4 regions of the Nonomuraea sp. NPDC049419 genome follow, and region 3 is predicted to be linked to each of the others. Evidence: riboswitches for the same ligand, from Rfam matches in the RefSeq annotation. Region 3 holds a riboswitch; each other region holds the start of a gene.

Region 1 (3,943 bases), on a different contig from region 3:
AAGGAACGCTCGGAGATCCTCAAGCTGATCGCGCAGCAGAAGAAGCTGCTGAAGAAGCTGGGGGCGTACAACCCGGGCAACCCCAACAGCACCGGCATCAAGTACACCGGGCCGGCGTCGGGGAGCGCGGCGGCGGTGCTGCGGTTCGCGTACGCGCAGGTCGGCAAGCCGTACGTGTTCGGCGGCACCGGGCCCGGCGGGTACGACTGCTCGGGGCTCACGCAGGCGGCCTGGCGGGCCGCCGGGGTCTCGCTGCCCCGGACGACGTGGCAGCAGTGGGCCTGGGGCCAGAGCCGGCGGGTCTCCCTGGACGCCCTGCAGCCCGGCGACCTCATCTTCTCCGAGGGCCTCGGACACGTCAGCATTTATGCGGGTAACGGGCAGATCGTCCACGCGCCGCAGACCGGCGACGTCGTCAAGGTCGTCAAACTCTCCGCCTACGGCCGCAACCTCGTCGGCGCCATCCGCCCGTAACCCGACATCCGGCTCCGGGCTCCGGGCTCCGGGCTCCCAGCTCGCAGCTCCGGGCTCCCGGCTCCCGGGCGATCCGGCCGCTCAAGCCCGGCCGCTAAGGTTTTTGTCCGGCCGGGTAAGCCCCGGCGGTTCGGCCGCCGGGGGTTACTACGTGACCGCGGGGGTTCCGGCCTGGCGCCGGCTCCTGACGCTCGCGCTTGGCACGCCCCTCATCGCAGTCGCGTTCAGCATCAGCACTCTGCGCACGCGGAGGCCGCTCGGCTGTGATCCGTGTCGCAGCTCATCTACGAAGATCCATAGTTTCCAAGTTCCTTGATCCACCTGGCTGCGACGGGTATGACCTCTTGATCGGTCACTACTAGGGCAAGTCGTACAAAGGGCGGATTTTTTCGGAACGGCGTCCCTCGTGTCCGGCAGGCCGGCGGGGGGAGAAGAGTGTTCGCGTTTGTGACCGGTGTGACTCATGTGACTGCTGGGACCTGACAGAAGCCGGCGAAAGCAAGTGTGAGTGAGGTCACATTTTGGTCACAAGGCCTGGGGTTCCAGCAGGGGTTTCAAGTCTGACAAATCCCGCTATCTGATCTTTACAGGGGCATTCACGCTTTGCCGATCCTTGACCCTTCGGCGTAGCTTCTGGCGTCGTCGCGGTGAACAAGCCATGTCGCCGCGAACCGGCATCGGTCCCTCCCGATGTGAGACAGATCAAAATCCGCCGGTCGGCCCTGATATCCCCATCGCACTTCTGATCGGGGTGCCGACCTGCCGAATCCGTGCAGCCAGGAGGCACGGAGCCGGGGACCCAGCGATCCCACGTTCCCCAAGGGATCAGGGGTGAATCGGCGCGCCCATCGCGCCGTAGGGCGACTTCCACGCCCGAATCCGTCAGCTAACCCGGTAGGCGTTCGTGGAAGACACAAGGAGAAATCCTGTCTAACTCCCTGCAGAACCCCCGCCTGTCCCGCCTTGCCCTGAGTGGCGTAGCACTCACGATGACCGTGACGGCCGGAGGTATGGTCCTCCATGCCCCGGCGGCCCAGGCGGCGACGACCCGCGAGACCAGTGCGGCGGCCGGCGCGACGGTGAAGGCGGCGACCACCGCCCGCACCACGGCGTCGGCGAAGGCCCGTAAGAAGGCCGCCAAAGCCGCCCGGCAGAAGGCGAGGGCCGGCAAGGCCGTCGCCGTGGCCAAGAAGCAGATCGGTGACCCGTACCGTTACGGGGGCACAGGACCTGGTTCGTTCGACTGCTCAGGCCTCGTCCAGTTCGCCTGGAAGAAGGCCGGCGTCAAACTCCCGCGCGTGACGAACAGCCAGTTCGCCCGCACGAGGAAGAAGGTCTCCTGGCGCAATCTCAAGCCAGGCGACCTGATGTTCTTCAACGGGCTCGGCCATGTGGGCATGTACGTCGGCAAGGGCAAGATGATCCATTCACCGCGGACAGGTGAACGGGTACGCATCGACAAGCTGAGCGGATGGCGAAGGTCGTCCTTCGTCGGCGCCGTCCGTCCCGGCGTGTGAAGAAGCCCCGTCCGGATCCTCCCCGATCCGGACGGGGCTCTCGCGTTCCCGAGCCCTGACCCGCAGGGCAGCGCATACGATCGGGCACTGTGTCCGAGCAGGTGAGCCGACGAGTCGCGGTGACCGGCCTGGTGCTCCTCGCCGTCTCGGCCGCCGCTCCGCTGCCTGACGCGCCCGTCCTGCCTGCGCGGGCGCGCGACCTGTGGCCGGGGCCCCACGTCGTACGCCGCGGCCGGTGGTCCACGGTCGTGGGCCACGACGCCGCGGGGCTCGACGAGCTGGCGCGCAGGGCCGACACGGCGGGCCGGCGGGTGTCGGCGGTGCTCGCCCGCCCCGTACGCCCCCTGATCGTCGTCCCGGCCGACGCCCGCGAGGCCGCACGCCTGGCCCGGGTGGGCGGGGTGGACGGGCTCGCGGCGGTGGCCGACGGCACGCGGGTGATCGTCGTCCCCGAGGCGTTCGCCACCCTCAACCCCGTCGGCAGGGACGTCGTCCTCGCCCACGAGCTCACGCACGTCGTCGCCGGCACCGACGGCCTGCCCGTCTGGCTGTACGAGGGCTTCGCCGACTACGTCGCCTACCGCGACGCCGGACTGCCCGTGGCGACGGCCGCCGCCGAGCTCGCCGCCGAGGTGCGCGCCGGGCGCCTCCCGACCGTTCTGCCCGGACCTGCGGCTTTCGCGGCGGACGGGGGTGACCCGGCCGGGCTCGCGCGGGCGTACCAGGAGGCGTGGCTGGCGTGTCGCTTCCTCGCTGACCGGTTCGGTGAGGGGACCCTGGTGAGGCTCTACCGTGCGGCCCGCGTGGACGGGGCCGATCGGGCACTCGCCGCGCTCGGGCTCTCCGTCGCGACGCTGACCGCGCGGTGGCGCGCGTACGTGCGGGATCAGCTCGTGTGAAGGGGAGGCAGATGAGCGAACGACAAGACCCGGACGACCGGGAGACGAACCACGCCCCGGAGGAAGAGACCCGGGATGCGGAGGGCGCCCTGACAGCGGTGGGCGCCCCAAGCTCACCGGCCACGGAACCCGCCGCTAGTGATCCGGCGAGCAGCGGGCCGAACGAGGGGAAGGCCCGCGGCGGCGGGCCGGACAGCGGAGCGGCCGCCGGGAACGGCGGCGAGGAGCGCGGAAAGGGCCGGAGCGGCGGGCCGGACGGCGGGGCCGCCGGGAACGGCGGCGAGGAGCGCGGAAAGGGCCGGAGCGGCGGGCCGGACGGCGCGGGCGCCGGAGGCGGGGGGAAGGGTGCGGGGATGGACGAGCGGGGGGTGACCACGCCGGCGCTGCGCCGTCAGGCGGGCGTGGCGCTGGCGCTGCTGGGCATCGTGATCATCGCCGTGGCCGCGTTCACCACACCGTGGCACGTCCTGACGGGCGGCCCGCCCGACCCGGCCCGCGACTTCGCCGCCGCCCAGATCGCCAGGGGAGAGGCGTTCGACGCGGCGACGAGCCTGCCGAGCTACCTCTCGCTCGCGCTCACCCTCATCTTCGCCGGCCTGCTGGTGGCGACCCCGTTCGGGGCGAAGGTGCTGGGCGTGCTGAAGGGCCCGTGGTGGCTGCGGGTGATCATCGGCACCGTGGTGATCACCGCGATCGTCGAGGCGCTCAGGTGGCCGCTCGGCATGTGGTTCGAGACGATCATGCGCGAGTACGGCCTGTCCACCCAGGACTGGGCGGGCTGGACGGCGGACCGGCTGAAGAGCCTGGGCGTGGAGACGGTCCTGCTCAGCCTCATGCTGCTGGTCCTGGTCGCGCTGGCCCGCCACGTGCGGCGCTGGTGGATCCCGGCGGCGCTGGGGGCGTTCGCGTTCACGGTGGCGGCCTCGTTCGTCTACCCGGTGGTGTTCGAGCCGCTGTTCAACGAGTTCACCCCGATGCGGCAGGGCGCGCTGCGGACGAACCTGCTCGACCTGGCCGCGCGCGACGGCGTGCCGGTGGAGGACGTGCTGGTGG
Region 2 (3,943 bases), on a different contig from region 3:
GGCGCTCGAAGATCCACGCTACTCCGGATCCCGCACGCCGCGCGGACGCTGTTATACAAGTAGCGAACATGTCATATGAGTTGGAGGTGAGCCGGGTGGGCTACGACGTGGTCCTGGTCGGCGGTGGCATCATGAGCGCCACCCTGGGCGTGCTGCTGCGCCGCGTGCAGCCGGACTGGTCGGTGCTCGTCCTGGAGCGGCTCGACGGCCTCGGCCTGGAGAGCTCGTCGGCCTGGAACAACGCCGGCACCGGGCACGCGGGACTGTGCGAGTTCAACTACACGCCGCTCACCGGCGACGGCCCGATCGACGTCGGCGGGGCCATCGCGATCAACGAGCAGTTCCAGCTCTCCCGGCAGCTGTGGGCGAGTCTGGTCGAGGAGGGCACGCTGGGCGATCCCTCCGGGTTCATCCGGCCGGTGCCGCACCTCTCCTTCGCCCGGGGCGCGGCCGGGGTCGAGCACCTGCGGCTGCGGCACGCGGCGCTGCGCGACCATCCGCTGTTCGAGGGGCTCGAGCTCATCCGCGACCGGGCGGTGATGGCGGAGCTACTGCCGCTGATGTTCGCCGGCCGGCCCGCCGGTGAGCAGGTGGCGCTGTGCCGTTCTCGTGGCGGCACCGACGTCGACTACGGCGTGCTGACCCGGCGGCTGTTCGCCGCGCTCGAACGTGCCGGCGTCGAGGTGCGGACCGGGCACGAGGTGCGCGGGCTCTCCCGTGACCGCAGGTCGTGGCGGCTGCGGGTGCGCGACCTGGCGGGTGCCCGCGACTACGGGGTGCGCGGGTCGTTCGTGTTCCTGGGGGCGGGCGGGGGCACGCTGCCGCTGCTGCAGAGCGCCGGGGTGGCGGAGACGCGGGCGTACGGGGGGTTTCCGATCAGCGGGCGGTTCCTGCGGACGGGCCGGGCCGAGCTGGTGGCCGGGCACCACGCCAAGGTCTACAGCCACGCCGAGCCGGGTGCGCCCGCCCTGTCGGTGCCGCATCTCGACACCCGGGTCGTGGACGGGCGGACGTACCTGATGTTCGGGCCCTTCGCCGCGTTCTCGCCGCGCTTCCTCAAGCGCGGCAGGCTCACCGACCTGCCGGGATCCGTCACGCCCGGCAACGTCGTGACACTGCTCGGCGCCGCCCGCGCCGAGCCCGCCCTGCTGCGCTACCTGGTCGGGCAGCTCGCGCAGACGCGCGGCGACCGGCTGCGAGCGCTGCGCCGGTTCGTCCCCGAGGCGCGGGCGGCGGACTGGGAGCCGATCACCGCGGGCCAGCGGGTGCAGGTGGTCAAGCCGGTGAACGGGCGCGGGTCGATCGCCGGGTTCGGCACCGAGGTGGTGACGTCGGCCCACGGCGGGCTCGCCGCCCTGCTCGGGGCCTCGCCGGGGGCGTCGGCGTCCGTGGCGATCATGCTGGACGTGCTCGGACGCGCCTTCCCCGGCCGCCTGGACGGCTGGCGGCCGGCGTTGCGCGAGCTCGTGCCGTCGTACGGCGCCGCGCTGCCGCCGGAGACCCTCTCCAGGACGGCCCGGACGCTTCGTCTGGAGTGAACGCCGGAAAACTTTACCCATTTCCGGATCCGCGACCTACACGGGGATTTCGAACCGCTTACCAGGTCAGCGGAGTGAAAGTCCCTTTAGAGTACTTGCAGATACTTTTGCGAATTATGTACTTTTGCGGGTCGAGGGACCACCGCAGCGCGTGCCCTCGCATCTTTGACCGGACCGTACGCCGTCTCCGGCGTACGGCCGCCGAATCCGCGTCCCGCGGAACCGGGGACCCACTTTCCGGGGTGAATCGGACGCCCGCTCATGCCCGCGTCCGTAGGGCACTTCCAGTCCCGAACCCGTCAGCTAACCCGGTAGGCGGCATGGAAGCAAGGAGTCAACATCCGTATGGCCAAGCTTGCCGAGAACCGCAAGCGCCTCGGACTGGCGCTCGGCGGAGCCGTACTCGCCGCCGTCACCGCCGTCACCGGCACCGCACACGCCTCCACCACCGACCAGGTCGCCCCGCACGAGGCGGCCCAGCACAGCTCCGCCCTGACCTACGGCCTGGACATCTCCCACTACGAGCCGCTGTACGACTGGAGCTCCAGCTCCGCGCAGTTCGGCATCATCAAGGCCACCGAGGGGACCGACTTCGTCGACTCCTCCTTCGCCAGGCACTGGCGGGAGCTCGGCGAGAAGGGCATCGTGCGCGGCGCCTACCACTACGGCCACCCCGCCGACGACCCCATCGCCGACGCCAACCACTTCCTGGCCGCGGTGAACGCCCAGCCCGCCAGGGCCGGTGACCTGCTGGTCCTCGACCTGGAGACGACCGACGGCAAGTCCGTCGCGGAGGTCAACGCCTGGGCCAAGGCGTGGCTGTCGTACGTGGAGAACCAGACCGGCACCAAGCCGCTCTTCTACAGCGGCTGGAACTTCGCCGACACCTACGGCCACGGCCTGGCGCAGTACCCGCTCTGGGTCGCCCACTACAGCCGGGCCAAGGGCGCGATCACGCCGCCGGCCGACTGGAAGTCGTGGGCGATCCACCAGTACACGGACGTCCCCATCGACCAGAACGTCTCGGCTCTGACGCCCGACCAGCTCCGCGCCCTGGGCCGCCAGTCCGTCTGACGTCTCGGGCGTGCTACCCGGCGGCGGCCCAGTCGCCGTAGCGAGCCCCGCCGAGCCGCGCCTCCCCCAGCGGCACGAGCGAGTGCTCGCCCAGCTCGCTCCCGAAGTAGCGCGCGTGCGGGTCGGTGACCACCTCACGGTGGTCACCGAGCCCCGCCAGCGCCTGCCGGACGAACTCGTCCATCCTGACCCGCTCCGGCCCGGCCACCTCCAGCCGGCCGTTGAGCGGCCTACCCTCCGCGACCTCGCACAGCGCCGCCGCCACGTCGTCCCCGGCGATCGGCTGGAACAGCACAGGCGCGATGCGCACCACTCCCCCGTCGGCGGCCTCGTCCGCGATGCCCTTCACGAACTCGAAGAACTGCGTCGCGTGCACCAGCGAGTACGGGATCCCCGACTTCTCGATCAGCTGCTCCTGCGCGACCTTCGCCCGGAAATATCCGTTGTCCGGCATGCGTTCGGTGCCCACGATGGACAACGCGACATGGTGCCCGACTCCCGCCTCCAACTCGGCGGCCAGCAGGTTGCCGGTGGAGGTCTCGAAGAACTCCAGGACGGCGGCCGGTTCGAACGACGGCGCGTTCGACACGTCGACCACCACCTGCGCCCCCTCCAGCGCTTCGGCGAGACCCTCGCCGGTGAGCGTGTTCACCCCGGTGCGCGGCGAAGCCGCCACCGCCTCGTGGCCGTCACGCGACAGCCTGGTCACCAGCTTCGATCCGATCAGGCCGGTCCCGCCGACCACCACGACCTTCATGGCACGCCTCCCCCTCGCCGCAGTCCACCGCACCCTCCCCTTGCCACCTCCCGCTAAGCCCTCGGCTCGGCAAAGTCCCCGCCTCGCGGTCACAGACCGGGAAGCTGCGCTGTCCTAGCTGGTGACAGGCTCGCTGAGCGCCTGGGGAGGAACCTGATGAGACACGACCATGCCGCGCTGCTGGCGGCCGTCCCGAACCCGTGCCTGGTCATGGCAGGGGACATGACGATCATGGCGGCCAACCAGCCGTGCCTCGACGCCTGCGGGCGCGAGCGGGACGAGCTGGTGGGCATGCCCGTGCTCATCCCGCGCGCCGACGAGCTGCACGAACGGGCGCGGGCGGCGCGGCGCTTCACCGCCGACGCCTCCCACGAGGTCCGTACGCCGCTGGCCGCGCTGCGCGTCCAGGTGGAGGCGGCCCGGCGGCACCCGGACGACATCGACGTGACCGACCTGCTCGACCACGTCAGCGACGACCTCGACCGGCTGGAACACGTCACCACCGACCTGCTCCTGCTGTCCAGGCTCGAAGCCGGCCTCGACGACCGCGAACTGACCGACGTGAACCTGACCG
Region 3 (3,943 bases):
CCAACCTCGACGACCCGACGAAGATCGACAGGAACGTCGGCTTCCTCGGCGTGCTGCCCACCGAGGTCATGCAGAAGCAGAGCATCGGCCAGGTGGTCGGCTACATGGGCGACCTGTCGGTCAGGGTCGCGAGCTCCCTGCTCAACCTGCCCAACAAGATGGTCGGCGTCTGGCACGCCGCCTTCTCCGGCGAGGAGCGCGACCCCGAGGGCCCGGTCGGCGTGGTCGGCGCGGGCCGCATGGGCGGGGAGATCCTCGCCTCCGACCTGTCGACCGAGAAGAAGATCGCCATCTTCGTCAACCTGCTGGCCGGCTTCAACCTGGCGATCGGCATGTTCAACCTGCTGCCGCTGCTGCCGCTCGACGGCGGCCACATCGCGGGCGGCCTGTGGGAGGGCATCAAGCGGGCCTACGCCAGGATCATGCGCAGGCCGGAGCCCGCCTATGTGGACATCGCGAAGGTGCTGCCGGTGACGTACGCGGTGGCGATCGTCATGATCATCATGGCCGGCCTGCTCGTCTACGCCGACCTGGTCAACCCGCTCACGCTGACGAACTGACGTCCTGCCGGTCCGCTGGGCGTCACCAGCTCAGCACCCGCAGCCGCGCCCGCTCCCTGGCAGGTCGCGCCGGCACGCGCAGCTCGGGCACGGCGTCGCGCAGCACCGAGATCCCGAGCGGCACGAGCACCAGGCACAGGGCGGCGCCCGACAGGACGCCGTCGACCAGCTCGCTCCTCTTCAGCACGCCGGTCCACAGCCACCCGGAGAACACGAACAACGCGAGGCGCCCGGTGCCGAACACGCCCGAACGGAAGGCGGCCGCGCCGAGGACCAGTGTCCCGAGGTAGAGGCCGAAGGCCGCTGAAACCGGCACCCGCCAGGGCCCGTAGGAGATGTCCGCGTACAGGTCCATGACGATCTCGGTCGTCCGCTCCAGCCCGAGCGTCCCGATGAGCCGCAGGGCCGTCTCGTCCACCCCGGCCCAGTACAGGCGCGAGAACAAGCCCACGACCAGCAGCGCGCCCCCCAGGAGGGCCGCCCGGGGCGAGCGCGTCGCGACCACCCTGGCCAGTGTGGCGAAGGCCAGGCACAGCACGATGGCGCCTGCCGTGTAGAGGGCGTACCCGGCCGTGGCGAGCCCGGGGCTCACGACGTACGCGGCCAGCTGCTCGGGCGCGGCGAACGGCTGCGTGGCGAAGGACGCCCGCTGCTCCGGGGTGAAGTCCGCCGCGCTCCACGCCAGATGGCGCAGCGCCAGCCCGGCGAACCACAGGAGCGGCCCGAGCACCAGGGCGCCGCCGCCGAGGAGCCGCCCGGGGAACCAGGCGTTGGGGTGGACCGATGGGGGAGTGAGGGTGATCGATGACATGGCGCTCACCCTGGCGTACGGGAGAAGACCGCCGCACCTGCCGTTCGTCAGGTGCGGGATGCCTCTTTCGTTCAGTTCATCGAGATGTGCACGTGGTCGTAGTGGTTCTCGGTGATGCTGCCGCGGTCGGACATCGTGCGCCAGCCGCTGCCGGAGTTGATGCGCTGCTTCCAGATCACGTACTTCACGCCGAGCTTGTCCTTGTTCTGCAGCGCCCACTCCGCGAGGCGGTCGCCGAGCGCGTTGTTGGCGGCCGTGGGCATGCTGCCGCCGGTGCTCATCATGAAGTCGCAGGCCCGGCCGAGCGGGTGCTCGCCGCTGGAGCCCCCGCGGAAGCAGCCGACCGTGAACGGCAGCGCGAAGTTCTTCTCCACCTGGGCCTTCATCAGCCGCGTACGCGGGGTGATGTTGTCGGTGCCGCCGGGCAGCTCGGGCGCCCAGGTGCCGTTGGACGTGCGGCCCGTGGCGACCGGCACCAGGTCCTGCAGCTTCTTCTCGATGTCCTTGATGACGTCCTCGGCCTCTCGGCGCTGGCCGGCGACCGTGGCGGCGTCCGACTTGATCTTGGCCGTCAGCGCGGCGGCCTCCTCGCTGGCCTTCTTGCGCTCGTCGCGGGCCTTGGCCACGCTCTGCACGACGGCCTGCTGCTCGGCGGTGAGCTGTTCGAGCAGGGCCGCGCTGCCGCCGTTGCTGGGCAGCATGAAGCCGGGCAGCGACGGGTCGATGTTCTGGTAGCGCAGGCGGGCGATCTCGGCGACCCGCTGCTCGGCCGCGGCCAGCGTCTGCTCGGCGGCGGCCAGCTTGGCCTGCGCGTTCTTGGCGGACTCCTGCGCCTCGGCCAGCTCGACCCGCTTGAGGTTGTACTTCTCGATGAGCTTGTCGACCTTGTTGTTGAGCTGCTTGAGCTGGGCGCGGAGCTCGGACTCGGTCGGTTTGGGCGCGGCCGTCGCGACGTTCGCCGGGAGGATGGCGAGGGCGGCGGCGGTGACGAGACCGATGGCAAGTTTCGCGGGGGACGAAGCCGCCACGTAAGAGTTCCTCTCCCTCTGCCGGCCGGGTTAGCTGACGGGTTCGGGCATGGAGCTCCCTACCGCTGTCGCGGATTCACCCCAAGGTGCGGATTGGGTCCCCGGCTCCCGGGCGACGCGCCCGGGATTAGGCGGGCGGTCGGCCGGGTTACGGCCGCCGCATATGGGGATATTAGTGGTAGATCACGAGTCATGCGACCTTAAGTAGAAATCTATTAGTGATCTATCTGTGATCGGAGCATGCGCGCCGCTTCCTCCGGGCGTACGTCGTTGACGAACGCCCCCATCGCCGACTCCGAGCCGGCCAGGTACTTGAGCTTGTTCGGCGCCCGCCTGATGCTGAACAGCTCCAGGTGCAGGTACGCCAGCTCCCTCCCCGTACGCACCGGCGCCTGGTGCCAGGCCGAGATGTACGGCATCACGACCCCGAACAGCCCGTCGAACGCCCGCAGCACCGAGGTGTAGAGCGGCGCGAACGCGGCACGCTCCGCCTCCGTCAGCGCCGCCAGGTCGGGCACCTGCCGGTGCGGATAAACGTGCACCTCGAACGGCCAGCGCGCCGCGGCGGGCACGAAGGCCGTCCACAGCTCGTTCGTGGCCACCACCCGCGTGCCCGCGGCTCGCTCGGCGGCCAGCACGTCGGCGAACAGGTTGCCCTTGTACCGCTGCGCCGCACCGAGCTGCAGCTTCGTCCTGGGCGTGACGTACGGGTAGGCGTAGATCTGGCCGTGCGGGTGGGCGATGGTGATGCCGATCTCCTCGCCCCGGTTCTCGAAGCAGAAGACCTGCTCGACGCCCTCAATGGCGGACAGCTCGGCCGTGCGGTCGGCCCACGCCTCCATGACCAGCTCCACCTGGTCGTCGGAGAGCCTGGAGAAGGAGGAGTCGTGGTCGGAGGTGAAGCACACCACCTCACACCGCCCCACTCCCGGCCGGACCTCACTCAGCCCGCCCACATCCTCATAAGTCCCCAAATTTCCGGAGAAAGAGGGGAAGCGGTTCTCGAACACGACCACGTCGTAGTCGTACGACGGGATCTCCGTCGACCGCTCGTCGGTCGACGGGCACAACGGGCACTCGGCCGTGCCGCCCGTGGGCAGGAACGTCCGCGTCTGCCGATGCCCCGCGATCGCGATCCACTCCTCGGTCAGCGGGTCGTAGCGCAGCTCGGAGGCCGGCGGCCGGGGCTCGAGCGGCCGGCGGTCGATCGCGCTCCTGTCGGCGTCGTCGCGCCGGTCGAAGTAGATCAGCTCCCGTCCGTCGGCGAGATGGGTGATGGTGCGCTTCACGAGCCCTCCGCGATGATCAGTTCGCCGGCCCGTCCGGCCAGCTCAGTGCGTGCTTCCTCGGGCAGGCCCGCGTCGCTGACGACCACGTCGGCCTCACTCAGCTCCGCGATCGTGCTGATGCCCACGGTGTTCCACTTCGTGTGGTCGGCGGGGACGACCAGCCGGGTCGCCGCCGCCACCAGCTCCCTGTCGGTCTCCGACTCCAGCAGGTTGGGCGTGGTGAACCCGGCCCGCACGCTCATTCCGTGCACGCCG
Region 4 (3,943 bases), on a different contig from region 3:
GCGCTCGTCGGCACGCACGGGTCGGGCAAGACGACGCTGGTGAAGCTGCTGTGCGGGCTGCATCGGCCGTCGCGCGGCACGATCCTGGTGGACGGCCGTCCGCTCGGCGACCTCGCGCAGGACGCGTGGCAGGCCAGGGTCGGCGCGGTCTTCCAGGATCACGCTCGCTTCGAGCTGGCGGCCGGCGAGACGGTCGGCGTGGGGGATCTGCCGAAGCTGCACGACCCCGCGGCCGTGGCGGGGGCGCTGGAACGAGCCGACGCAGGCCAGGTGGTCGCCGGGCTGCCTCAGGGGCTGGAGACAGAGCTGGGGGAGACGTTCGAGCACGGCGTACGGCTCTCCGGCGGGCAGTGGCAGCGGCTGGCCCTGGCCCGCGGGTCGATGCGGACGGAGCCGTTGCTGCTGGTGCTGGACGAGCCGACCGCCGCGCTGGACGCACCGGCCGAGAGCGCGGTCTTCGCCCGCTACGCCGAGGCGGCCAAGAGCCATCCGGGAGCCGTCACGTTGCTGATCACCCACCGCTTCCCCACAGTGCGGATGGCGGATCTGATCGTCGTGCTCGACCGAGGCCGGATCGTGCAGTGCGGCAGCCACGACCAGCTCAGCGAGACACCGGGGCCGTACGCCGACCTCCTGACATGACGAACGCGCGCCCCCGGGAAGGGGCGCGCGTTCCGCTGTCACGAAGAGAGACGCGACGGGGGAGGGTCAGCCGGCGTACTCGGGGTAGCCGTAGCCGACGACCTGCGACTTCGGCCGGACCCGCTCTTCGACCTTGCCGTTGCCGGTGTTGCCCTCGATGGTGGAGATGGTGCCGTCGTGGTTGTCCTTGACGACGAAGCCCACATGCTGGATGTCGCTCAGGGACTTGCCGCCCTTCCAGGAGAAGAACACCACGGCACCCGGCTTGGCCTCGTGGCCGAAGCGCTTGTTGGCGGCGAACCACTTGGCGTGGGCGACGGTCCAGGCGTCCCAGCCGACCTGCGGGCGGGCGCCGGTGTGCTCACCGACCCAGGAGACGAACATCGAGCACCAGGCGGCGTTCAGGTAAGCAGCGCGGCTGCCGCCGTCACGGGCGACGGTCTCGGCGGCACGCTGGGAGTTGGCGTACCACTGCTGGAACTTGGTCCCGCCGCCGCTGGCGTTCTCGGAGACGCCCACCTGCGCTCTGGCGACGGCCAGGACCTGGTCGGCGGTGGCGGTGATCTTGGTTTCGTCACGCTCGCTCGCCTTGTGGGCGGCGAGCGCGGTGGCCGGGTGCTTCGCGGCGGTGGCCGCGGCGACGGCGGTGGAGGTGTCGGCGTGGGCCGCGGCGGGGACGCCGAAGGCCGAGGCCAGGACGCCGGCGCCGAGGACGGCGCGGGCGATGGTGCTCTTCGAGACAGCGGTAAGACGATGCTTGGCCATCGAGGGGGTTACTCCTTGCTTCCATGCCGCTTACCGGGTTAGCTGACGGGTTCGGGCGTGGAAGCTGCCCTACGGCACCGAAGTGCCGATTCACCCCAAAGGACATGGGTCCCCGGTTCCGCACGTGGCGGATTCAGCGGTCACAGGACGATCCTGTGATGTGTCGTGCGATGGTCTGACATAGCCGGACAAACCGGACGTATGCCTCAAGATGCCCCATAAGGTAATACATGAGGCAAGAGGATTACAAATCCATAAAAGTAAAGTCAGCCGAGCTGACTGCGCGCCTTGGCCAGAAGCCCCATCATGGCAAGGGATTCGTCAAGCGGCATGATCGAGGATTCGGTCCTGCCTTCGGCCGTGGCGGCGCGGACTTCGCGGAGCTCTCCGGCGTAACCGTTGTCGGCCGGGTCGAGCACGTGCTCTTCCGGCTCCATCGCCGGCCCGGAGAGGACGATCCGCTGCGGTGCCCAGAACGGCGCCTGGATGTCCGCCCGCATCTGAGTACCTACAACACTGGCCCCGTTCGGGTAATTCCCGAGCAATGAGGTGGCCACGAGAGCGTGCCGCCCGCCGGGGTAACGCAAGACGCCGGCCGCCTCCGCGTCAACGCCGTTCGGGGCCAGGGAGCCGGTGATGTGCAGGTCGGTGGGCATGCCCAGGATGAGCTGGGCCAGCCCGAACGGGTAGATCCCGAGGTCCAGCAGCGCCCCGCCGCCCAGCTCTGGCGCCCACAGGCGGTGCGCCGGGTCGTACGGATGGGCGAAGCCGAAGCTCGCCTGCACCGACCGGATCTCCCCGAAGCGGGGATCCTCCTTGATGCGCCTGATGAGCGGGTTGAACCGCATCCACATGGCCTCCATCAGGAAGACCCCGGCCTCGCGGGCCAGCCGCACCATCTTCTCGGCGTCGTCCACGGTCGCGGCCAGCGGCTTCTCGCACAGCACCGCCTTGCCCGCCGCGATGGCGGCCTCGGCGACCTGAAGGTGCTGGGCGTGCGGGGTGGCCACGTAGATCGCGTCCACCGCCGGGTCGGCGCACAGCTCCTCGTAGGACCCGTACGCCGACTCGGCGCCCAAAGCCGACGCCAGGGCCTGCGCCCTGGCCGGGTTCCTGCTTCCTACGGCGGCCACCCGCATGCCCGGCTCCGCCACGATCGCCGCACCCACGGTACGGGCGATGCCGCCGGTGGCGGCTATTCCCCAAGTGAAATCTCGCACGCCGGCGATCGTATACGGAAGGCAAATATGGGCTTATGTCGGTGGTGCCGGAAATATCAGGAATGTCGTTTTGTCACATCCGTCACTCGAACGAGTCGGGGTCGGGCCCGAGCCGCTGCCCCCGGCTGAGCGCCCCGATGGCCGCGAGGTCCTCGGCGTCGAGGATGAAGTCGAAGACGTCGATGTTCTCGGCGATCCGCGCCGGCGTCACCGACTTCGGGATCACCACGTTCCCGAGCTGCAGGTGCCAGCGCAGCACGATCTGCGCCGGCGTCTTGCAGTGCTTGTCGGCCAGCACCCGCAGCGCCGGGTCGTCGAGCAGCCCCCTGCCCTGCCCCAGCGGGCTCCACGCCTCGGTGAGGATGCCGTTGGCCTCGTGGAACTCGCGCATCTGCCGCTGCTGGAAATAGGGGTGGAGCTCGATCTGGTTGATGGCGGGGACGAGGTCGGCCTCGTCCATGAGCCTGGTGAGCGTCTGGACGGTGAAGTTGGAGACGCCGATGGCCTTGGCCCTGCCGTCCCGGTAGATCTTCTCCATGGCCTTCCACGCCTGCACGTACTTGTCCTGCCCCGGCATCGGCCAGTGGATGAGATAGAGATCGACGTAGTCGAGGCCGAGCCGGGCCAGCGACTCATCGAAGGCGGCCTCGGCGCGGGCGTGCTCGCCGTTGGCCAGCTTGGTCGTGACGAACACCTTCTCCCTGGGCAGCCCGCTGTTGCGCACCGCGCGGCCCACGCCCTCCTCGTTGCCGTAGGCGGCGGCCGTGTCGATGTGCCGGTAGCCGGCCTTGAACGCGGTCGTGACCGCCTGCTCGGCCTCCTCGGCAGGGACCTGCCAGACGCCATAACCGAGCTGCGGGATCTGCACGCCGTCCGTGTTGAGCATGAGCGAGTTCATACCCTCCATTGTTCACGCCGCGTTCCTGGCGGCTTAAGCCGGGCGGGCTAGCTTGAAGCGGTCGTGAACGGCCCATCACCCGGGAGGGCAGGAGTGGTCGAACAGGCGTCGGCCTGGGTGGAGTCACCGCTCCAGATGCTGTGCGCCGTCGAGGCACACCACGCCGGGCTCCTCGGCCCGGCCACGGCCGTCGTGCCGCGCGCCGGCCTGCGCCCGCTCAAGGCCACCCGGCGCGAGCTGCGCTCGATGGCGCTGCCCGGCGGGCTGGAGCTGGCCGAGCCGCGCGAGCGCATGCCGCGCCGCGCGCTGGCGGTGGGTGACGCCTTCTCGGGACGGGTGCAGCTGCGCTGGCTGCTGTCCAGGCCGGGACGCGTCGTCGTGGTGGACGACGGGCTGGCCACGCTGCGGCTGCTCGAAC

The links. A riboswitch is a leader RNA that binds a small molecule or an ion and turns the genes downstream of it on or off. The one in region 3 is predicted to bind cyclic di-AMP.
Region 1: another riboswitch for cyclic di-AMP. It lies ahead of AB0K12_RS13900 (C40 family peptidase); the one in region 3 lies ahead of AB0K12_RS34580 (hypothetical protein).
Region 2: another riboswitch for cyclic di-AMP. It lies ahead of AB0K12_RS30635 (GH25 family lysozyme); the one in region 3 lies ahead of AB0K12_RS34580 (hypothetical protein).
Region 4: another riboswitch for cyclic di-AMP. It lies ahead of AB0K12_RS40425 (CHAP domain-containing protein); the one in region 3 lies ahead of AB0K12_RS34580 (hypothetical protein).

Annotation. Positions count from the first base shown of each region.
Region 1 is NZ_JBFAQB010000003.1:850,505-854,447, forward strand. Features, by position in the region: gene AB0K12_RS13895 (NlpC/P60 family protein) at 1-474, shown strand, start outside; cyclic di-AMP (ydaO/yuaA leader) riboswitch at 1,225-1,390, shown strand; gene AB0K12_RS13900 (C40 family peptidase) at 1,485-1,991, shown strand; gene AB0K12_RS13905 (hypothetical protein) at 2,081-2,890, shown strand; gene AB0K12_RS13910 (M48 family metallopeptidase) at 2,902-3,943, shown strand, end outside.
Region 2 is NZ_JBFAQB010000012.1:154,192-158,134, forward strand. Features, by position in the region: gene mqo (malate dehydrogenase (quinone)) at 69-1,538, shown strand; cyclic di-AMP (ydaO/yuaA leader) riboswitch at 1,728-1,871, shown strand; gene AB0K12_RS30635 (GH25 family lysozyme) at 1,884-2,612, shown strand; gene AB0K12_RS30640 (SDR family oxidoreductase) at 2,626-3,369, opposite strand; gene AB0K12_RS30645 (HAMP domain-containing sensor histidine kinase) at 3,526-3,943, shown strand, end outside.
Region 3 is NZ_JBFAQB010000016.1:13,416-17,358, reverse strand. Features, by position in the region: gene AB0K12_RS34590 (site-2 protease family protein) at 1-560, shown strand, start outside; gene AB0K12_RS34585 (hypothetical protein) at 583-1,371, opposite strand; gene AB0K12_RS34580 (hypothetical protein) at 1,443-2,399, opposite strand; cyclic di-AMP (ydaO/yuaA leader) riboswitch at 2,405-2,543, opposite strand; gene galT (galactose-1-phosphate uridylyltransferase) at 2,615-3,688, opposite strand; gene AB0K12_RS34570 (DeoR/GlpR family DNA-binding transcription regulator) at 3,685-3,943, opposite strand, start outside.
Region 4 is NZ_JBFAQB010000022.1:18,289-22,231, forward strand. Features, by position in the region: gene AB0K12_RS40420 (ABC transporter ATP-binding protein) at 1-642, shown strand, start outside; gene AB0K12_RS40425 (CHAP domain-containing protein) at 709-1,407, opposite strand; cyclic di-AMP (ydaO/yuaA leader) riboswitch at 1,420-1,556, opposite strand; gene AB0K12_RS40430 (Gfo/Idh/MocA family oxidoreductase) at 1,674-2,627, opposite strand; gene AB0K12_RS40435 (aldo/keto reductase) at 2,710-3,525, opposite strand; gene AB0K12_RS40440 (hypothetical protein) at 3,619-3,943, shown strand, end outside.